4 regions of the Nocardioides sp. YIM B13467 genome follow, and region 4 is predicted to be linked to each of the others. Evidence: riboswitches for the same ligand, from Rfam matches in the RefSeq annotation. Region 4 holds a riboswitch; each other region holds the start of a gene.
What was found. Region 4 has a riboswitch for cobalamin ahead of ACFX43_RS24690 (prenyltransferase/squalene oxidase repeat-containing protein). Riboswitches for the same ligand answer to the same signal wherever they lie in the genome.

Region 1 (5,562 bases), 1.6 Mb from region 4:
ACCCCACAGACGAGTACGTCGGTCCAGCTCGCCGAGGAGAGCGACCCGAGCAGCCAGAAGAGCACCCCACGTGTCTGCTCGGCGTCGGCCGAGGTGAACACGATGAAGGACGTGAGTGCCGAGAAGAGCTGGGTCGCGGCGATGCCGGCCAGTACGAGCCGGTCGGTGGTGCCGCCGGCGAGCGAGGCCAGCAGCAGCACGAGTGCGAACGAGACGAGCGCACCCGCGAACGCCCCGGTGGAGAGACCGATCGCGCCCGACCCGACGCCGAGCACGACGACCGCGACCGCCCCGGTGGAGGCTCCCGAGGAGATGCCGAGCACGAACGGGTCGGCGAGCGGGTTGCGCAGCAGCGACTGCAGGATCACGCCGCAGATCGCCAGTCCGGCCCCGCAGATCCCCGCCAGCAACGTACGCGGCAGCCGCAGGTCCCACACGATGCTCTGCTGGAGCAGGGTGAGGTCGGAGAGCCCGAGCCCGGTCCGGTCGGCGACGACGCCGTAGACGTCGGCGACGCTCAGGTCGGAAGGCCCCACGGTGATGGCGCCGGCGACCGAGGCCAGCACCACCAGCGGCGCCACCAGCAGGACGCCGGCGCGGGGGAGGCGTACGGACATCAGCGGAGGTCGAGGTCGGCCAGCTGGTCCGCGACGTTCTCGACCGCGTAGACGGTGCGGATCGAGGGGTTGAGCTCGGCACCGGACAGCGTCACGAAGCGATCCTTCTGGACCGCCTCCATCCGGGCGGTGACCGGGTTGCTCTTCAGGTAGTCGATCTTGGCGCGCGCGGTCTCGGCGGTCTGGCTCTTGCGGGTCAGGTCACCGAGGACGATGACATCGGGGTTGCGCTCGGCGACGGTCTCCCAGTTGATCTGCGGCCACTCGTCGGTGGTGTCGTCGAAGACGTTCTCGATGCCGAGGGTGCGGCCGATGATCCCCGGGCCGCCGCAGCAGCCGGCCAGATAGGGCGACTCGGAGTTGGCGAACCAGTACATCGCGCTCACCTCACCGGTCGGTGCCTCGGTCCGGGCGGTCGCCAGCCTCTTCGACAGGTCGGCCACGAGCTCCTCTCCCTGCTCGGGGACGCCGAAGATCCGCGCCAGGTCGGTGATCTCCTGGAAGATCGTGTCGATCTCGAGGGGGTCGTGGCGGGTGCCGTCGTCATCGCCCTCGTTGTCCTTGAGGCACTCGGCGGGGGAGAGGTAGGAGCCGACGCCGAGCTTCTCCAGGTCCTCGGGTGTGGTCACCCCGCCCTCGCCCAGCGTGCTGATGAAGGAGGCCGTGACGAAGTCCGGCTCGGCCTCCAGGACGCGCTCGTAGGAGGGCGCGTTCTCGGCCAGCCGGGGCACCTGCTCGTTGTCCGCGGCCAGCGAGTCGAGCACCGGGTCGGTCCAGGTCGCGGTGCCGACCATCCGGTCGGCGAGACCGAGCGAGAGCAGGATCTCGGTGGAGCCCTGGTTGAGCGAGACGACGCGCTCGGGCGGTGCTTCGATGGTGATCTCGCGCCCGCAGTTGGTCAGGGTGAGCGGGTAGCCTGCGGTGTCGGCGGCTGCCTGCTGTGTGCCGGAGGGCTGGTCGGCGGCGCAGCCGGCCAGCGCGGAGCAGAGCACCAGGACGGTGCTCGCGGTGAACGTTCGGATGGTGCGGGAGGGGTGCACGTCGGTCCTCGAGCGGGTCGCGGGCTGGTGCGCGTCGCCCGTCCTGACCGGCAGCGGTCTGCTGCAGGGCCAGCAGGTCTTCGGACTCGGGATCGACCGGCGCGAGACGCCTTCCCAGGCCCGAGGGCCCAGTGGCACAGTGTCCCGTCCGTCACCCACACCGCTGCGCGTCAGTCCCGGGCTCTCACCGGGTTCCCGTGCCGGGACTACGTCCCGAGCGGCTGGCCAGAAGACCGTAGCAGGCGGCCCCGCCCGCGTGGGGGACGACCTCAGCCCTCGCGATGGGCGCTCAGCCCGTCCTCTCCGGGCGAGACCGAGTCGTGGAGCCTGATCGTGTGGTCGTAGTGCTCCTCGGCCATCGGCCGGTAGTCGATCCGCGGCTCCGTCATCACGCCCTCGAGGCGTACGCTCAGGTCGGCCTCGATCCGCGCCATGACCTGGGCGTCGATGGTGTCTGTATCGGTGATCAGGTGCGGGCGCAGCGGGTCCATCCCGGTGTACCAGAACGTGCCGTGCAGCAACGGCCACAGGACGTCCTCGATGTCGCCGCTGATCCCGCGCGGACCGAGGGTCGCGGCGCGGTCACCGGCGGTGACGATCGTCAGCGCGCGCTTGCCGACCAGGCCGCCCTTGCCGTACTTGAGCGGCTTGCCGGTCTCCGGATCCGGTACGTCGAAGGCGAACCCCGACTCGAAGACCCGGTCGATCCAGCCCTTGAGGATGGCCGGCACCGAGTACCACCACAGCGGGAACTGCACGACGAGCAGATCGGCCTCCCGCAGCCGGTCCTGGTGGCGGCGTACGTCGGCCTCGCCCCGCTCCACCAGAAGTGGATTGAAACCTTCTCGATAGAGGTCGATCTCGTCGACGCTCCAGCCGGCCGCGCCGAGCGCGTTCACGCCGACCTCGCGCAGCCGTCCGTTGAGTGATGACGCGTGCGGATGTGCCCATACCCAGAGTGCATGCATGGGGCCCTGAACGCCGTCTGACGCGGCGGGATTCCCGCCCGGATGCGGGCGGGCGCCGACGCGGTCTGATGACAAAGTCCGGATCTCGCTCAAATTAGCGGCCTCAGAGTGTTGACGTATGTGATTGCCATCACTAGCGTAAACCAGGCTTGAAACCTTTCAATTCGAGGAGCTGCCCATGCCGGACACACCCGCCGCACTGGAGCTGCGGGACGTGGCCAAGTCGTTCGGCCCCGTACGCGCCCTCCGGTCCGGAAGCCTCCGGGTCGAGGCCGGATCCATCCACGCGCTCGTGGGGGAGAACGGTGCCGGGAAGTCGACCCTGGTCAAGATCGTCGCCGGGCTCTACCGCCGCGACGCCGGCGACTACCTGCTCTCCGGGGAACAGGTCGACTTCCGCAACACCGCCGACGCCAAGCAGGCCGGGGTCGCGGTCATCTACCAGGAGCCGACCCTCTTCCCCGACCTCTCCGTCACCGAGAACATCTTCATGGGACGCCAGCCGACCAACCGCTGGGGCAAGATCGACCGCGCCGCGATGCGCACCGAGGTCGTCGAGCTCTTCGCCAGGCTGGGTGTCCCGATCGAGCCCGACCGTCCGACCGAGGGCCTCTCGATCGCCGACCAGCAGCTGATCGAGATCGCCAAGGCGCTCTCGCTCGACGCCAAGGTCCTGATCATGGACGAGCCGACCGCCGCCCTGTCGGGCAACGAGGTCGAGCGGCTGATGAGCGTGGCGCGCACGCTGCGCGACCAGGGCTGCGCCGTCGTCTTCATCTCGCACCGCTTCGACGAGGTGTTCGCGCTCTGCGACACGATCACGGTGATGCGCGACGGCGCCTACATCTCCACCGACCCCATCTCGGCGGTCACCGAGGACGAGATCGTCCAGCGGCTCGTCGGTCGCGAGGTCTCCGACCTCTACCCGAAGCTCGAGGCCACCGTCGGCAAGCCCCTGCTCGAGGTCAAGGGCCTCACCCGCACCGGCCTGTTCCAGGACATCAGTCTCACCGTCCGCGAGGGCGAGATCGTCGGCCTGGCCGGCCTCGTCGGTGCCGGGCGCAGCGAGGTCGCGCAGGCGATCTTCGGCGTCGACCCCTACGAGAGCGGCGAGGTCACCCTCGAGGGCCGGCCGGTCCCGCCGGGTGACCCGAGACGAGCGATCGAGATGGGGCTGGCGTTCGTCCCCGAGGACCGCCGCCAGCACGGTCTCGTCCTGGAGGCGCCGATCTCGCGCAACATCACCCTCCCGACGAGCGGCCGGCTCGCCCGCACCGGGCTGATCAGCACCGGCATCGAGAACCGCTCGGCCGCCGACTGGGCTGCCCGGCTCGAGGTCAAGGCCGCGACGCTCGACACCCTGGCCGGCACGCTCTCGGGCGGCAACCAGCAGAAGGTCGTCCTGGCCAAGTGGCTCTCGACGCGGCCCAAGGTGCTGATCATCGACGAGCCCACCCGAGGCATCGACGTCGGCACCAAGTCCGAGGTCCACCGCCTGCTCTCGACCCTCGCCCAGGAGGGTCTCGGGATCTTGATGATCTCCTCCGAGCTCCCCGAGGTGCTCGGTATGGCCGACCGCGTGATCGTCCTCAGCGAGGGTCACCAGACGGCCGAGCTGAGCCGCGCGGAGGCGACCCCCGAGGCCGTCATGCGCGCGGCGACGGCCCACCACTCCACCACCCTGAACGTCAGCGAGGCATCATGACCACCACGCTCGACGCGCCTGCCCCGGCCGCGCCGCAGCCACGCCACCGAGCAGCCAGCCGGCTGACCTGGCTCCTGAAGCAGCGCGAGACCGGCATCGCCGTCGCCTTCATCGCGCTGCTCGTGGTGACCACGGCGGTGAACCCCAACTTCCTGTTCAGCACGGATGGTTGGCGCGACCTCACCCTGACCCCCGCGATCCTCGTGTGCCTGGCGATCGGCCAGGCGATGGTGATCGTCACCCGCAACGTCGACCTCAGCGTCGGCTCGACCCTCGGGCTCACGGCCTACCTGGCCGGGCGGCTCTTCCTCGACACCGGGCTCCCGGTGATCCTGGTCGTCCTGATCGCGGTCGCCGCGGGCGCCGTGCTCGGCCTGATCAACGGGGCGCTGGTCGCCTTCGCCAAAGTGCCGGCGCTGGTCATCACCCTCGGCACGCTCTACGTCTACCGCGGGATCATGCTCGAGTGGGCCGGCAGCGACCGGATCAACGCCTCCGACATCCCGCCCGGACTGCTCGACTTCGGCACCGGATCGTTCCTCTTCATCCCCAACCTCGCCTGGATCTCTTTCGCGCTGCTGGCGGTCGCGATCTACCTGATGCGCTCGACCCGCGTCGGCCGCGAGTTCTACGCGATCGGCTCCGACCCCGACGCCGCCACTCTCTACGGGCTGCGTGACAAGCGCCGGGTCCTGCAGGCGTTCGCCACCTCGGGCGCGCTCGCCGGCCTCGCCGGGATCCTGTACGTCTCCCGCTACGGCACCATCAGCTCCGGTGTCGGCCAGGGCATCGAGCTCGAGGCCGTCGGCGCCGCGGTCGTGGGTGGCGTGGCCATCTTCGGTGGCAGCGGCACCGTCCTCGGAGCAGCCCTGGGGGCGTACCTCCTCACCACCATCAACCGGGCGCTCCCGGTCCTGGGCATCCCTGACTTCTGGCAGCAGGCCGTCGTCGGTGCGCTGATCATCGGCGCGATCGTCCTGGACCGCTACTTCGCCCGCCGTCAGCACGACAAGCTCCTCGCAGAGAGGGAAGATTCATGAGTCTGCTTGCCGAGAAGGGACCGACGAGGACGTACGCCGCCCACGCCAAGCCGTGGTGGCAGCGCACCCTGATGACCAGGGACTCGGCGATCATCGCCCTGCTCGTGGTCGTGTGGCTGTACGCCTCGATCGCGATCCTCAACTTCTCCGACCCGATCACGGTCTACTTCCTGGTCCTCGACATCGCGCCGA
Region 2 (5,562 bases), 1.9 Mb from region 4:
GTTCATGAGGAGAGGTATTTCTCGGGGCGCTGACGGTGCCGTGTTTTGGTGGCTGGTGTTTGCCGCCGACCCTTTCTTGGAGGGTGTTCTCAACGCCGCCCGGAGTAAAGGACGGCCTTCGGCCGCCGGCTTCGGCGATCCTTGACACCGGCCGTCGCTGAGAATTTTTGGCTGGCTATCGGGCCGGCGGCAGGGGTTTGGCGCGGAGGCTTGGGTTGGGCACGGGAATGGGATCTGGGTCGTTCTGTCGCTGCCGGTGAGCGGGGCCGGGCGGCGAACGAATTTTCGTTCGTCCGGAACTCGCCCAGGACTCGCGCAGGTAGGGGCCTCACGGGGAGGCGAACGAATTTTCGTTCGCCTCAGAGGGCGTCTGGGTTGGCGCGTGGAAGAAGTCTTTCTTTCACGCGAAGTGCCGCCACCGAGCGCCGACTATCGGATCGACACGGACCACTGCGTCACCGTCCGTGCGGGAGTCCAGCCGGTGAAGGTGCCGATGGGGGCGGAGGTCTCGACAGCGATGCGGGTGAGCTCACCGCCATGCTGCTGGTAGGCCGTAGCCAGCAGCTGCTCGGTCTCCAGGGTGACGCCGTGGACCACGAGCCGGCCACCGGGGCGGAGGGCGGCTAGGCAGGCATCGAGCACGCCGGGGCGGGTCGCGCCGCCGCCGATGAAGATCGCGTCGGGCGTCGGGAGATCACGCAACGCGTCGGGGGCGCGGCCCTGGACGACGGTGAGGCCGGGTACGCCGAGGCGGGCCGCGTTGCGGGCGATCCGGGCCGCCCGCTCGGGAGAGGCCTCGACCGCGGTCGTGGTGCACGAGGGATGCGCCCGCATCCACTCGATCCCGACCGAGCCGGCACCGGCGCCGACGTCCCACAGGTGCGCCCCGGGCGTGGGGGCCAGGCGCGCCAGAGCAGAGGCGCGCAGATCGCGCTTCGTCAGCTGGCCGTCGTTCTCGAAGACGTCGTCGGGAAGGCCGGCGGTCCAGCCGAGGAGGGATGTGCCGACGCACTCGATCGCCACGATGTTGAGCCGCGGCGACTCGCCGGACCAGGTCGAGGCCGTCGCGGAGCGCCTGCTCTCCGACTCCGCTTCCAGGTCACCCAGGACGGTCATGGTTGAGTCACCGAAGCCGGCGGTGACCAGCAGTTTCGCAACGTGCCCAGGAGTGGATCCGTCCGAGGAGAGCGCGAGGATCCGGCGGCCGGGAGCGAGCTCGCGGGCGACCAGCGAGACATCGCGGCCGACGAGGCTGACGACCACGCACGTCTCGGCCGCCCAGCCCATCCGGGCGCGGGCGAGAGCGACGGAGGAGACGGCTGGCTCGATGCGTACGTTCTCCCGGCCGAGAAGCGAGATCAGGGTGGTCCCGATGCCGGAGACCAGTGGGTCACCCGAGGCCAGCGCCACGGCGTCGCCGACGGAGTCCAGGAGTGCGGGCAGGCCCTCGCGCAGCGGCGACGGCCAGGGCTCGCGCCGCTGGCCGGGGACATCGGGGACGAGGTCGAGATGGCGCTTGCCGCCGAGGAGGACCGGGGACTCCCGGATCAGCTGCTGGTGACGTACGGGAATCTCGTCCCAACCCCCGGCACCGATGCCCACCACGACGATCATGAGGCCAGACGCTACAGTGACCGCACAGGCGCGAGGTGCCCCGACTGCCCAGCCATCGGCTCGACATGAGAGCTGGTGAGGACGGTGGGACGGGAGAATCTGGGAAGCCGGTGAGATTCCGGCACAGGCCCGCTGCGGTGAACCGAGCCCCAACACGGGGGACTCGGCAAGTCCGAAGACCGGCCCCGCGTCCATCCATTCAACGCGATAGGGAGCGGGAGCCTCTCATGCCGGTGCACTACCCATTTTCTGCCGTCCTCGGCTGCCAGGCGGACGACCTCGACGACATGGGCCTCGCGCTCGTGCTCACCACCATCTCCCCGGAGATCGGCGGGGTGCTGGTCCGTGGCGAGAAGGGGACCGCGAAGTCGACAGCCGTACGCGGCCTGGCGGCCGTGCTGCCCTCGATCTCGGTCTACGCCGGGGATCGGTTCTCGATCGACCCGGACGACCCGTCCGCGGAGTCGCCTGACGGTCCCTTCGGGTCCGCCGCCGTTGTGGAGAGCCGGCCGGTGCGGCTGGTCGAGCTCCCGGTCGGTGCCACCGAGGACCGGGTCGTCGGCTCGCTCCACCTGGAGAGCGCGCTGTCGCGCGGTGCGGTCGAGTTCGAGCCGGGACTGCTCGCCCGGGCACACCGCGGCCTGCTCTACGTCGACGAGGTCAACCTGCTCCACGACCACCTCGTCGACCTGCTGCTGGACGCGGCGGCGATGGGGCGGGTCAGCGTCGAGCGCGACGGCGTCTCGGTCGAGCACGCCGCCCGGTTCGTGCTGATCGGGACCATGAACCCCGAGGAGGGCGAGCTGCGCCCGCAGCTGCTGGACCGCTTCGGGCTCACCGTCGAGGTCGCCGCCCCCCGGGATCCGGCGCTGCGCGCCGAGGTCGTACGCCGCCGGATGGCCTTCGACCTGGACGCTCCCGCGTTCGTCGAGCGCTACGTGGCCGCCGAGCGCGACGTGACCGCACGGGTCTCCACCGCGCGCGCCCTCGTCGGGAAGGTCCGGCTCACCGCGCCCGGGCTGCTCAAGATCGCCGAGGTCTGCGCGGCGTTCGAGGTCGACGGGCTGCGCGCCGACATCGTCACCGCCCGCACCGCGGTCGCGCACGCGGCCTGGGCCGGGCGCTCCGAGGTCACCCGCGAGGACATCCGCCGCGCCGCCCTGCTGGCTCTCCCGCACCGCCGCCGTCGCAACCCCTTCGACGCTCCCGGGCTCGACGAGGACCTGCTCGACCGCATCCTCGGCGACGAGGAGCTGCCGCCCGAGCCGCCGGAGGGCGGGCCGGAGCACGACGACCCGCAGGACGGACCGAAGGACGGACTCGAGTCCGATCCGGAGGCCGGGCCGGCCGAGAGCTCCCACGGCGACTCCTCGGAGACCGAGCCCGTCGAGACGTCCCAGGAGGAGACCTCCACAACGAACGAGGCCCCGCCCAGCCCGTCCGCGGGGAACACCTCGACCACCGCCGCAGGGGCCGCGTACCGCCCCCGCCTCCTGACCGTGACCGGCCTGGGCACGGGCCGCACCGGCGGCCGGAGCAAGGCGATCGGCAGCAGCGGCCGCCGGATCGGCGCGAGCGTCAGCACCCGTGGCTCGCTCCACCTCGTCGAGACGCTCAAGGCCGCCGCCGGCAAGCAGAGCTCCCGGGACCGCACCTCGGCGAAGGTCGAGCTGAGGATCGAGGACCTCCGCACCGCGGTCCGTGAGGGCCGCGAGGCCAACCTGGTGCTCTTCTGCGTGGACGCCTCCGGGTCGATGGCCGCGCGCAAGCGGATGGCGCAGGTCAAGGCCGCTGTCCTCTCGCTGCTGCTCGACGCCTACCGGCGCCGCGACAAGGTCGGGATGATCACCTTCCGGGGCGAGGGCGCCGAGCTGGTGCTGCCGCCGACCGGGTCGGTCGACCTCGCCGCGGCACGTCTCGACGAGGTGCCCGCCGGAGGGCGTACGCCGCTGGCCGAAGGCCTCCTCGAGGCCGCCCGTGTGCTCCAGCGCGAGCACCTGCGTGACCCGGATCTGCGGCCGCTGCTGGTGGTCGTCACCGACGGTAGGGCGAACTCCAAGACCCACGGCAAGGACGCCGTCCGGCGTTCGCAGCAGGCCGCCGCGTACGTCGCCGGTCTGGGCGTCACCACGGTCGTCATCGACTCCGAGAGCGGGCCGATGCGGCTCGGGCTGGCCCGCCAGTTGGCCGTGCACCTGGGCGCCGAGCACGTGCCGGTCGCCGAGGTGAGCGCCGAGGCGCTGACCTCCGCCGTCCACGGGTTCACCGGATCCACCATGGGAAGGGGCGCTGCCTGATGCCGAAGGGACAGCCGCTGAACGTACCCGACGACGGGCTCACCACCCGCCAGCGTCGCAACCGGCCGCTGGTGATGGTCCACACCGGCCCCGGCAAGGGAAAGTCGACCGCCGCCTTCGGGCTCGCGCTGCGCGGCTGGAACCAGGGCTGGCGGATCGGGGTCTTCCAGTTCGTGAAGTCGGCCAAGTGGCGCATCGGCGAGCAGACCGTGCTCGAGCGCCTCGGGAAGCTGCACGAGGAGACCGGCGAGGGCGGTCCGGTCGACTGGCACAAGATGGGCTCCGGCTGGTCCTGGAGCCGCAAGCAGGGTGACGCCGAGGACCACGCCGCGGACGCCGTCGAGGGCTGGGCCGAGATCAAGCGGTGCCTGGCCGCGGAGACGTACGACCTGCTCGTCCTCGACGAGTTCACCTACCCGATGAAGTGGGGCTGGGTCGACGCCGCCGAGGTCGCCTCCGTCCTCGCCGAGCGGCCGGGCCGCCAGCATGTGGTGATCACCGGCCGCGACGCCGACCCCGCCGTGCTCGAGGTCGCGGACCTGGTCACCGAGATGACCAAGATCAAGCACCCGATGGACGCCGGCCAGAAGGGCCAGCGGGGCATCGAATGGTGACCCTGCCCCGGCTGGTGGTCGCTGCTCCCTCGACCGGCTCGGGGAAGACGACGATCGCCACCGGGCTGATGGCGGCGCTGCGTTCCGCCGGGCATGAGGTCAGCGGTCACAAGATCGGGCCGGACTACATCGACCCGGGCTACCACGCGCTCGCCACCGGGCGTCCGGGACGCAACCTCGACCCGCATCTGGTGGGGGAGTCGCGGGTCGTGCCGCTGCTCCTGCATGGTGCAGCCGGGGCGGACGTGGCCGTCATCGAGGGAGTCATGGGCCTCTACGACGGCCGCCTCGGCACCGACGGCTTCGCCTCCACAGCCCACGTCGCAGCGCTGACCTCCTCGCCGGTCGTCCTGGTCCTCGACGTCGCCCGGATGTCCCGCTCCGCTGCCGCGATCGCCGCCGGGATGGCGGCCTTCGACCCGTCGGTACGCATCGGGGGAGTCGTGCTCAATCGCTGCTCCCCGGGGCGCAACGCCGAGGAGATCCGGCGAGCGCTGGAGCAGGTCGGGCTGCCGGTGCTCGGCATGCTTCCGCGCGACGAGTCGCTCGCCTCCCCGTCGCGTCACCTGGGCCTCGTCCCGGTCGCCGAGCGTGACGAGTCGGTCGCGCTGATCGAGCGGCTGGGGGAGCAGGTTGCCGCTCACCTCGACCTCTCCGTTCTGCTCGACGTCGCCCGCTCGGCTCCGGACCTCGACGATGTCGCCTGGGACCCGGCCAGGGCGCTGGAGACCGATGCCTCGCCCGGCAGGGACCGTCCCGTCGTCGCGGTCGCGGGTGGCCGTGCCTTCACGTTCCGCTACCCCGAGACCGAGGAACTCATGGAGGCGGCAGGCTGCGACGTACGCTCCTTCGACCCGCTCACCGATCCCGTGCTCCCCGAGGGCACGCGTGGGATCTACCTCGGCGGTGGCTTCCCGGAGATGTACGCCGCCGACCTCGCCGCCAACGCGAGCCTCCTCCGCGACCTCCGCGAAGCGGTCGCAGCCGGAGTGCCGACCGTCGCCGAGTGCGCCGGGCTCCTCTATCTGGCCGAGTCC
Region 3 (5,000 bases), 1.9 Mb from region 4:
AAGACGGCTGACGCCATCCCGAAGACACCGGCGTCACCGCCGGAGACGACAGCGACCCGCTCCCCCGCGAGCGCCAGGTCCAGGGCGTGCCGGGCCCGGTCGACCTCGACCGTGTTGCCCGATGCGTGCCGCCGCAGGCCTTCGCGTTGCGGCACCCGGTTGACGTACGGCGCGTAGCCGACGACATGGCCGACCTCGGCCAGCGCCGAGCTCACCTCCGGCGTCAGCCAACCGTCCGGCCCCGGCCCGAGCCCGACGACGAGAACCTCTCCGCTGTCCCCGGAGGTCGAGCCCGTCGAGACGCCCCCGCGCGTCACCTCGACAGGCTCGACCGCGGGGAGCTCTTGCCGCAGCCGCGCCGCGGCAGGTCCAGGAGCCGAGTCCCCCGGCACCACGATGAGGGAGAAGTACGGCACGGAGGACGGGTCGACGTCGGCCACCGGCAGCCAGCGCTCCTCGGGCTGCGAAGCGCGCTCGACGTACCAGGCACCGTCCAGCCGTCCGGCGGCCGCAAGCGCGGAACGGACCGCAGGGAAGGTCCGGCCGAGCTTCATGATGATCGCCGCCTCGGTGTCGGCCAGGCGACGGGCGAGCTCGGGCTCGGGCAGGGTCCCCGGGAGGACCGTGAGCACGTCGGTCTGGCGCACCAGCGGGGTGGAGACCGCGGCGGTGGCGGCCGCGAAGGCGGGGACGCCCGGCACGACGGAGGTCTCGTAGACGTCCTTGAACCGGTCGTGGAGATACATCGAGGAGCCGTAGAAGAGCGGGTCGCCCTCGGCGAGCAGGACCACGTCGCGGCCGGCGTCGAGGTGAGCGGAGAGCCGGACCGCGCAGGTCTCGTAGAACTCGGCCATCGCGCCGACATAGCCGCCCGGGTGCAAGGTGGTCCCGGTGGTGACCGGGTAGCGCAGTTCCTCCTCCACCGCACCCGCGGGGATCAGGGACGACGCGATCCGACGAGCGTGCGACTGCTTGCGCACCCCGGCGTGGTAGGCGATCACGGGGGCCGCGCCGATCAGCCGGGCAGCCTTGAGGGTGATCAGCTCGGGATCGCCCGGACCGATACCGACGACGGTGAACCGCCCACGTACATCCGTGCTCATTCCTGCTCCTGGGCGAGTGCGTTGAGGGCGGAGGAGGTCATCGCGGAGCCGCCGCGGCGCCCCCGGACCGTGACGTAGGGGATGTCGATCCCGTGGTCGGCGGCGAACGAGGCGAGCGCCTCCTTGGACTCGGCCGCGCCGATGAAGCCGACCGGGCAGCCGACGATCGCGGCCGGCCTCGGACCGCCGTCGAGGATCATCTCGAGCAGGTGGAAGAGCGCCGTCGGAGCGTTGCCGATGGCGACCACGGCGCCCTCGAGGTAGGGCTCCCACAGGGACAGCGCGGCGGCGGTGCGGGTCGTTCCCCACTCGCGCGCGAGCGCCGGGACCCGGTCGTCACCCAGCATGCAGAGGACCTCGTTGTCGCGCGGGAGCCGGCTGCGGGTGACCCCGGTGGCGACCATCGTCGCGTCGCACAGGATCGGCGCCCCGGCCTCCAGCGCGCCCCGCGCGGCCTTCACCAGTTCGGGGTGGATGACCAGGTCGGAGGCGAGGTCGACCTGCCCGCTGCCGTGGATCATCCGCACCGCGAGCCGCTCGGCGTCGGCCGGCACCGCGGAGAGGTCGGCCTCGCGCCGGATGGTGGCGAAGGAGTCGACGTAGATCGCCGGCCCCTGGTCGATGTAGTCGTAGCGCCGAGGAGGACGCACCTGCGGCGAGGGCACGAGTACGCCGCGCCACGGTGTCACCACGACCGCCGGCGCCCGCTCCGCAAGGGCCGAGACGGCGGCCCGGTCCAGGGCTCCGTCCACCGCGGCGACGTGCTCGCCACCGGGCACCTGCCCGAAGCCGAGCTCCTCGGCCTCGGCCGGGACCCGATCGTCAGCAGCGACCGGCTCGACCATCGGTGCGTCGAGCTCGGCGACGTGCCAGGGCGCGGACGGCCCCTCGCCGCGTACGTCCAAGAAGCGCGAGGCGAGCGCGACCAGCCGGGACGCGGCCTCGGTGAGCGGTACGACGGGCCCCCAGGAGTCACCGACCCGGAGCTGACCCTCGGCGGCGGAGAGCGCCACCAGCCCGAGGTCGCACTCCCGCGAGACGAGGTCGCCGCGACCGTCGTCGAGCACGAAGAGGAACCGGCCCGGCAGCGCGGCCAGCCGCGGGGATGCGCACAGCAGCCGGTCCAGCGACGCCGCGACGCCGCGCAGGTCGGCCCGGCCCCCGGCGAGCCCGGTCTGCGGGGAGACCATCACGTTGCGTACGAGCTCGTGGGTCTGCGCCGGCACCAGTCCGGTCGCCTTCAGCGCGGTGAGCACCTCGCCCGGAAGGCTGTTTTCGGAGCGGCCGCCGTCCACACTCGGCAGGCCGCGCACCTGCAGGTTGGCGCGACCGGTGAGATAGATCCGCCCGTCGCCGTAGGTCTCCGCCACGGAGATCAGCGAGAGCAGCGCCGCGGACGAGACGGACCCGCCGATCAGGCGCAGCCGCACCAGCAGGCCGTCCTCGGCCGCCCACGGACGACCGACTCCGGGGCACCGGTCGGTTCGGACTCGCGACATCAGGACACCTGCTCTGCGTCATGTGCCCTTGCGCGGGGCACGTGGTGACCTGGCGGCGGGCGCCGCCAGAGCCAGCAGGTCTTCGGACTCGGAATCGATCGGAACGGAGCGCCTTCCCGGAGCCAGGCTCCAGTGGCTGCCCTCCCCGGAAGGAGGGCGTGCCCCGCCCGTCATCCTCACCGCTGCGCGTCAGTCCCGGACTTTCACCGGGTTCCCTGACCCCATCAGGCATGGAGTACGACTGGCAGGGCGAGACTACCGACTTGCGGACACGGCGCCGAATTGCTCACCGCCCGGCCGGGGTTTGTGCCAGTGTTCGGCTACTCGAAATCTCCCGAGGCCACCCCCATAGATGGAGTCTCCCGTGACAGGCTCGGCTCACCGGCAGTTGTTCGTTCTCGCGCCCATCCCGGCGCTCGCGCTCAGCCTGACGGCCTGCGCCACGACCTCGGAGTCGAAGGTCTCGATCGGACTGGTGGTGCCGACCTCCGGCGTCCACAAGTCGATCGGCACCGACATGAGCCGGGGCTTCGACCTCTACCTCGACCAGCACGGCGGGAAGCTCGGCGGCCGGCTGATCGACGTGGTCGAGGCCGACGAGGGCGATCGCGCCGAGACCGGTGTCGCCGCGGTGACCAGGCTGATCCAGGACGACGAGGTCCAGGCGGTCGTCGGGGTGGTGAGCTCGGAGACGGCGCTGGCGGCCAAGGACGTCGCGAACAACAGCGAGACGCCGCTGATCGTGACCGGCGCCGGCGCCGACGAGTTCGCCGACGGCTCCGACTACCTGTGGCGTACGTCCTCGACCAACTCGGACCTTGGCGGCGCGCTCGGGAAGGCGGTCGCCAAGGAGACCGACCGAGGCACGGCGTACGTCATCGGGTCCGACGACGCGGCCGGTCACGAGTTCTCCGACAGCTTCATGATCGCCTTGGAGGCGGCCGGCAGCAGCGTGGCGGGTCAGAGCTACACGCCGGCCGGCGTGACCGAGGAGTGGTCGGGGCTCTTCGACAAGGCGAAGGACTCGGGTGCGGACGCGATCTTCGCCGCCTATGCCGGCAAGGAGGCGGAGGCGTTCGTGAAGCAGTACCGCGAGTCCGGGCTGGCCAAGAGCACCCGGCTCTACGGCCCGGGCTTCCTCACCGAGGGCGACGTGCTGTCCGCACTGGGCAGCGCCGCATCCGGCGTACGCACCGCGCTGCACTACAGCGATGCGATGGACTCGCTGATGAACGACGCCTTCGTGAAGGACTACCGCAAGGCGTACGACGCCACCCCGACCGTCTACTCGGTGCAGGCCTACGACGCCGCGGCCGCGCTCGACAAGGCGCTCGACCTCTCCGACGACGTCAACCGCAACGAGATCGCCGACTCCCTCGGGTCGGTCGGCACCATCGTCAGCCCACGCGGGAACTGGACCTTCGACCCCAACCACAACCCCGCCCAGCCCTACTTCCTGCGCGTGGTCAGGGGCACCGCCGACGGCCCTCGCAACGTGGTCCTGCACGAGATCGCCTCAGCGGGCAGCTGAGTCCGACCGCAGCTCGACCCGGGTCGCGGCCAGCTCCTCGCGTACTGCGGTGAGGTCCTCGCGCAACGAGGTGAGGATGGCCATCATCTCGGCGTCCGACTCCTCCTCGTGCTCGGCGAGGGTCTCGACGCTCTCCATGCCGGAGACGACCACGGCGAGGAAGAGGTTGAGGACCGCGAAGGTCATCACCAGGATGAAGACCACGAAGAAGATCCAGGCGGAGGGGTCCTCGGCCATCACCTCACGGGCGATGTCGGGCCAGGCCTCGCCGGTCATGGTCTGGAACAGCGTGAACGCACTGGTGCCGAGGTCGCCGAAGTACTCCGGCGCGATCGAGCCGTAGAGGTTGGTCGAGATGACCACCGCGACGTACATCATCAGCACCAGCAGCGCCGCGACCGAGCCCATCCCCGGCATCGCCGCGATCAGGCCGTCGACGACGCGACGCATGGACGGAACCGAGTTGACCAGGCGCAGCACGCGCAGGATCCGCAGTGCCCGCAGCACCGACATCGGTCCGGTCGCCGGCACCAGCGCGATCCCGACGATCACCGTGTCGAAGATGTTCCACGGGTCGCGGAAGAACTTCGGGCCGTACGCCACCAGCCGCAGCACCAGCTCGACGACGAAGACCCCGAGGAGCACGCTGTCGAGCAGCGCCAGCTCATGGGCGAGGTGTTCGGGGACCATCGTCTCCACACCGAGGACCACCGCGTTGAGGATGATCACCCCGATGATGATCTTCTGGAAGGTGTCGTTGTCGACCAGCGCGCGGATCCGGCCGCGCACCGAGATGTCTTCCGAACCCATGTTCGCTTCGTCCTCCTGTGACCCGTGACAGCGGCCGGAGCCTATCGGGCCGAGTCG
Region 4 (5,562 bases):
CACGCGGCGGTGCCGGACGCGTTCGCGCTGGTCTCCTCCGACTCCGACTTCACGCCGCTGGTGCACTACCTACGGGAGAAGGGTCGCGCGGTCTACGGCTACGGCCGGGAGAAGACGCCGGCGCCGTTCAAGAGCGCCTGTACCCGGTTCACCGTCGTGGAGAAGCTCGGTGACACCGAGGAGGAGACCGAGGCCGACACCGAGCCCGGGACGCCGCGCACCCGCAAGCCGTCGTCGTCGGCGACCAACGGGCAGCTGCTGAAGCGCAACGCCCGGCTGATCCAGCTGCTGCGCAACTCCATCGCGGCGGCCGCAGACGACGACGGCTGGGCCCTGGTCGGCACCGTGGTCTCCCGTATCCGCAACCAGTCCTCCGAGGACCCGCGCAACTATGGCTACGCCACCTGGACCAAGCTCATCAAGGCGATCGACCTCTTCGAGCTCAAGGACGAGGGCACCTCGGCGATCGCGGTCAGCGACAAACGCACCAAGAAGTGACGTACGCCCGTCCGGGCCACATGGCTAGCGGGTCTGCGCGGAGGCCGGGCGGGCACATCTGATGCCCTTGGGCACCGACCCGTGGAGGTGCTTCAGCGCGGCCTTGAAGTCGCGGCAGCGCTCGGTGTCCTCCTTCTTGTTGTAGGGATAGCCGATCGCCGCGTTGACCCCGCCCATGTCGAGGGCGTCGGCTAGCGGGTTGATGTCGCGGGCGACGGTCCAGTACCACCGCGAGATCGGCGCGCTGTAGTCCAGCGACCGGGCGAGCTCGGGGCGGCGGCGAAGGTCGATGTCGAAGTAGGCGCCGGCGTCGGTGTAGTTGGCCTCGCCGGTCAGCTGGATGTAGCCGCGGCCGGTGAACTTCCGCTTGTCGCGGCCCTTGGCGTCGTGGTGGAAGGAGCTCTCGTTGGCGAGCGTGGTCAGATACGCCGCCTGCCGGTAGGCGGTGGTGATCCTGGCATCGGCCATGGCGCGGTTGAGGCTCGGCAGCCCGGTCTCGACGGTGCTCCGGTCACCGACCTTCTCGCCGAACATGGCGACCAGATCGGCGTACGTGACCGATGTCCGTGCCTCCTCCGCGCCGGCTGTCGTGGTCGGGCAGAGGGCAAGAAGGGTGGCCGAGATCGAGGTTGCGACAAGGCCGAGAATCCTGTGGCGCATGGGGACAGAGTGACTGCTCGGCGGCGATCCCGCAAGCAGGGCTCGCCCGGCATAGGATTGCCCCGAATTAGCAGAGCCTCAATCAACACACGCCGTGGTGGGGGAAGCCGGTCGAATCCCGGCGCTGACCCGCAACCGTAGGCCCAGGCACCAAGAGTGTCCTGGGCGAGCCGGAGCACCTGCCGACGGACGCGTACTGACCTGACGCTGTCGTGGAAAGCAGCGGGTCGGCCCTGGGCCTTCCCGACGAACAGCGCGGAAGGAACCATGAAGAAGACCGTCCTCGGTGGCATCGCCGCCGCCCTCGCCCTCACCTCGCTCGCCGGCTGTGGCGAGAAAGCCGTCGAGGAGGGGGAGAAGCCCACCTACGACGCCAAGGTGTCCACCTCGGTGGCCGACTGGCTCGTGGCCCAGGCGCCGGAGGGCGTGGCCCGCAACGCGCAGTACGGCACCGACGACTTCGGGCTCAGCGCCGACATCGGGATCGCGCTGGCAGAGGTCGGTGGCTACGACGAGGAGATCTCCACGATCGCCGCGGCCGTGATGGAGAACAAGAAGGCCTACACCTCGCCCGGGTTCGGCACCGTCACCTCGGCCGGGGCCACCGCGAAGGCGCTCGTTCTCCAGCAGAACGTCGACGCCTCCGACCCCGGCCTGCTGAAGCAGCTCGAGGGCACGGTCGCCGCGAGCGGCCGGATCGCCGACGAGCTCGACCCCAAGGACAAGAAGGCGGCCGACTACTCCAACACCATCGGACAGTCGTACGCCGTGTGGGCGCTGAACAACGCCGAGAGCAAGGAGGCCGCGGCCGCGACGGAGTTCCTGGCCGGGCAGCAGTGCGAGGAGGGGTGGTTCCGGGTCACCTTCACGGCCGACCCCGCCGCCGCTGACCAGACCTGCGACGCCGACCCGAAGGCCGCCCCGGACGCCGACGCCACCGCGTTCGCGCTGATCGCGCTCTCCTCGGTGGCCTCCCCGGAGGCGGAGAAGGCCGTCGCGGCCGGCGTGGAGTGGCTGAAGGAGACCCAGGCGGAGGACGGGTCGTTCAAGGCCGCGACCGGCAACATCGCCAACTCCAACACCACCGGCCTGGCCGGGTGGGCGTTCGGTCGCGCCGGTGAGACCGACGCCGCGGAGAAGGCGGCGAGCTGGGTCGCCGACCACGTCGTGACCTGTGGCGAGGACGCCGGCGCGGTGGCCTATGACGACGCCGCGCTGACCGAGGGCAACACCAAGGGCCTGACCAAGGAGTCCGAGGGGATGTACCGCCTCGCCGCCGCTCAGGCGCTGCCGTCGCTGGTCTTCCTGCCCAAGGATGCGACCGCGAAGAGCTCGTGCTGATCCTGCGGTCCTCGTTGGTGGCCCTGGCGATCCTCGCCGGGGCCACCGCACCTGTCTTCACCCCTGTCTCCGCCTCGTCTGCGGCATCGTCCGCCGAGGCGTGTGACGGCGTCACCGTCGTCGTCGAGCCCAACGCGTTGGGTGGCGGTCCCGAGGTCACCTGTGTCCAGCCCGAGGAGGGTGACACCGGCGCCGATCTCTTCGAGAAGGCGGGGCATCCGCTCACCTATGTGACCTCGATGCCCAGCGTCGTATGTCGCGTCGATGAGCGGCCGAAAGCTGCCGGTTGCGCTCAGATGCCGCCTGCCGACGCGTACTGGTCGCTGTGGATCACCGACGATTCGGGGGCCTGGAGCTATGCCTCCAGAAATGTTACCGAAATCAGCGTGACCTCCGGGCAGGGTGTTGCGTTCACGTGGATAGACGACGATGTCGTTACCGCTCCGGCGACGGAGCTTGGGGATGCTGTGGGGGCGCCCTCAAGCCCGTCGCCGGAGTTATTTCCGGAGGAGCCGACGGATTCGGCATCCGAGACCCAACATCTGCCTGTTTGGGTCGCGCCGGCAGGGATCGTTGTGCTCTTCACCGCCGCCGGTGCCGTGTGGTGGCGTCGGCGATGAGCACCATCTTCCGTACGGCCGCGGTCGCGCACCTGCCCCGTGATCTGCACCCCGTCGCCTGGTGGGTGTGGGCGATCGGCATGGCTGCGTACGCCTCCTTCACCACCAATCCGTTGCTGCTCCTGCTCGTGGTGGGGGTGGTGTCGGTCGTGGTCGCCGCGCGCCGAGGCGACCAACCGTGGGCGAAGGCGTTCCGGCTCTACGTCGGCCTCGCGGTGTTCATCGTCGTGACCCGGGTGCTCTTCAGGGTGCTCCTGGGCGCCGTTCCCGGTCATGTGATCCTCGACCTGCCCGAGATCCCGCTCCCGGAGTGGGTGCTCGGGATCCGGCTGCTCGGCCCGCTCACCCGCGAGGCGCTGCTGGCCGGGCTCTACGACGGGCTGCGGCTGGGCGTCATCGTGATCTGCGTCGGCGCGGCCAACGCGCTGGCGAACCCGAAGCGGCTGCTGCGCTCGCTGCCGCCGGCGCTCTACGAGATCGGCACCGCGGTCGTGGTCGCCGTGACGGTTCTGCCGCAGCTGGCCGAGTCGGTGCAGCGGGTGCGCGCGGCGCAACGGCTGCGTGCCGGTGCGACCGGAAACGTTAGGCGCCTGCGCCGCTTCCTGGTGCCGGTCCTCGAGGACGCCCTGGAGCGGTCGATGGCACTGGCAGCGGGGATGGACACGCGCGGCTACGGACGTACGGCCGGCGTCCCGGTCGCCACCAGGCGGATCACCTCGGCGCTCATGCTGGTCTCGCTCGTCGGGCTCTGCGCCGGCGTCTACGCGGTGCTGGACGGCACCACGCCAGGCTGGCTGGCCGCCACCATGCTCGCGCTCGGCGTCGGCGCCGCCGCTGGTGGGCTGGCGCTCGCCGGCCGCCGGGTGACGCGGACCGTCTACCGGCCCGACCGGTGGCGCTGGCCGGAGGTCGTGGTGGCCATGAGCGGGATCGTGGTTATCGCCGTGGGCTGGTGGGTCGCCCGCTACCAGGTCCCGGTCGCCTTTCCGGGCGTGAGCACCGTCCCGGAAGTCACCCTGACCGCCATGGCCGGTGTGCTCGTCGGGCTGGTCCCGGCCGTCGCCGCCCCGCTACCGGCATCATCGCTCGTCCACGAGGAGGCAGTCGCATGATCGAGCTGCGAGGCATCACGTTCACCCCGCCCGACTCCTCCGAGCACGTGCTCAAGGACGTCGACCTCACCATCGAGGAGGGGGAGCTGCTGCTCGTCTCCGGCCCGACCGGCTCTGGGAAGTCGACCCTGCTCGGCGTGCTCGCCGGCCTGGTGCCGCGCTTCTCCGGCGGCGTGCTCGACGGTGACGTCCTGCTGGACGGCGCCTCGATCGTTCGTACGCCGCCGCGCGAGCGCGCCGGGATCATCGGCTACGTCGGGCAGGACCCGGTGGCCGGGTTCGTCACCGACACGGTCGAGGAGGAGCTCGCCTACGGGATGGAGCAGCTCGGTCTCCCTCCGGCGACCATGCGGCGCCGGGTCGAGGAGACCCTCGACCTGCTCGGCATCGCCGAGCTGCGGCAGCGGTCGCTGCGTACCCTCTCGGGAGGGCAGCAGCAGCGCGTCGCGATCGGCTCTGTGCTCACCACCCACCCGCGGGTCGTCGTGCTCGACGAGCCCACCTCCGCCCTCGACCCCACCGCCGCCGAGGACGTGCTCGCCACCATCACCCGGCTGGTGCACGACCTCGGCACCTCCGTCGTCCTCGCCGAGCACCGTCTCGAGCGGGTCGTGCCGTTCGCCGACCGAATCGCCCTCCTCGTCGGTGACGGCTCCGTCGCGGTCGGCGACCCCGCCGACGTCCTGGAGACCTCGCCCATCGTGCCGCCGCTCGTCGAGCTCGGCCGCGAGCTCGGCTGGTCCCCCCTGCCGCTTACTGTGCGGGATGCGAAGCGGCGGGCGCGGTCGTTGGGATACCCGGTTAACCGGGTATCCCTGCACTTCTCTGGCAATGCAATGCCAGAGAAGTGCAGGAAAAGCCTGAGAAGTTCCGGGCTCACCGTCACCCGAGGACGTACGCCGGTCCTGCACGACGTCTCGATCGAGCTGCCCGCTGGGCGGGTGACGGCGCTGATGGGACGCAACGGCTCGGGCAAGTCGACGCTGCTGTGGACGCTGCAGGGGACCCAGAAGCGGCTGGCCGGGTCGGTGGACGTGGACGGCGAGGACCCGGCGGCACTCGACCCCGACGCCCGCCGCGAGCTCGTCGGGCTGCTGCCGCAGACCGCGGCTGATCTGCTCTACCTGGAGACGGTGGCCGAGGAGTGCGATGCCGGCGGCCCACGGACGAGGGAGATCCTGGACAGCCTCGTCCCAGGTATCCCCGACGGCCAGCACCCGCGCGACCTCTCCGAGGGTCAGCGCCTCGCGCTGGCGCTGTCGCTGATCCTGAGCGCCGACCCGCCGGTCGTGCTCCTCGACGAGCCCACCCGCGGCCTCGACTATGCCGCC

Region 1: another riboswitch for cobalamin. It lies ahead of ACFX43_RS16925 (ABC transporter substrate-binding protein); the one in region 4 lies ahead of ACFX43_RS24690 (prenyltransferase/squalene oxidase repeat-containing protein).
Region 2: another riboswitch for cobalamin. It lies ahead of ACFX43_RS15430 (VWA domain-containing protein); the one in region 4 lies ahead of ACFX43_RS24690 (prenyltransferase/squalene oxidase repeat-containing protein).
Region 3: another riboswitch for cobalamin. It lies ahead of ACFX43_RS15460 (nitrite reductase); the one in region 4 lies ahead of ACFX43_RS24690 (prenyltransferase/squalene oxidase repeat-containing protein).

Annotation. Positions count from the first base shown of each region.
Region 1 covers NZ_JBHZPJ010000046.1:2,054,549-2,060,110, forward strand. Annotated here, with positions in the region: gene ACFX43_RS16920 (FecCD family ABC transporter permease) at 1-617, opposite strand, end outside; gene ACFX43_RS16925 (ABC transporter substrate-binding protein) at 617-1,657, opposite strand; cobalamin riboswitch at 1,711-1,898, opposite strand; gene ACFX43_RS16930 (NAD(P)H-dependent oxidoreductase) at 1,927-2,625, opposite strand; gene ACFX43_RS16935 (sugar ABC transporter ATP-binding protein) at 2,804-4,330, shown strand; gene ACFX43_RS16940 (ABC transporter permease) at 4,327-5,370, shown strand; gene ACFX43_RS16945 (ABC transporter permease) at 5,367-5,562, shown strand, end outside.
Region 2 covers NZ_JBHZPJ010000046.1:1,728,761-1,734,322, reverse strand. Annotated here, with positions in the region: gene bluB (5,6-dimethylbenzimidazole synthase) at 1-33, shown strand, start outside; gene cbiE (precorrin-6y C5,15-methyltransferase (decarboxylating) subunit CbiE) at 430-1,614, opposite strand; cobalamin riboswitch at 1,675-1,818, shown strand; gene ACFX43_RS15430 (VWA domain-containing protein) at 1,842-3,911, shown strand; gene cobO (cob(I)yrinic acid a,c-diamide adenosyltransferase) at 3,911-4,525, shown strand; gene ACFX43_RS15420 (cobyrinate a,c-diamide synthase) at 4,519-5,562, shown strand, end outside.
Region 3 covers NZ_JBHZPJ010000046.1:1,736,122-1,741,121, forward strand. Annotated here, with positions in the region: gene cobJ (precorrin-3B C(17)-methyltransferase) at 1-1,103, opposite strand, end outside; gene ACFX43_RS15455 (precorrin-8X methylmutase) at 1,100-1,753, opposite strand; partial or broken gene ACFX43_RS15460 (nitrite reductase) at 2,414-2,602, opposite strand; cobalamin riboswitch at 2,658-2,863, opposite strand; gene ACFX43_RS15465 (ABC transporter substrate-binding protein) at 2,967-4,133, shown strand; gene ACFX43_RS15470 (ion transporter) at 4,119-4,943, opposite strand.
Region 4 covers NZ_JBHZPJ010000046.1:3,658,816-3,664,377, forward strand. Annotated here, with positions in the region: gene ACFX43_RS24680 (NYN domain-containing protein) at 1-498, shown strand, start outside; gene ACFX43_RS24685 (hypothetical protein) at 523-1,158, opposite strand; cobalamin riboswitch at 1,225-1,360, shown strand; gene ACFX43_RS24690 (prenyltransferase/squalene oxidase repeat-containing protein) at 1,426-2,499, shown strand; gene ACFX43_RS24695 (hypothetical protein) at 2,493-3,119, shown strand; gene ACFX43_RS24700 (CbiQ family ECF transporter T component) at 3,116-4,231, shown strand; gene ACFX43_RS24705 (ABC transporter ATP-binding protein) at 4,228-5,562, shown strand, end outside.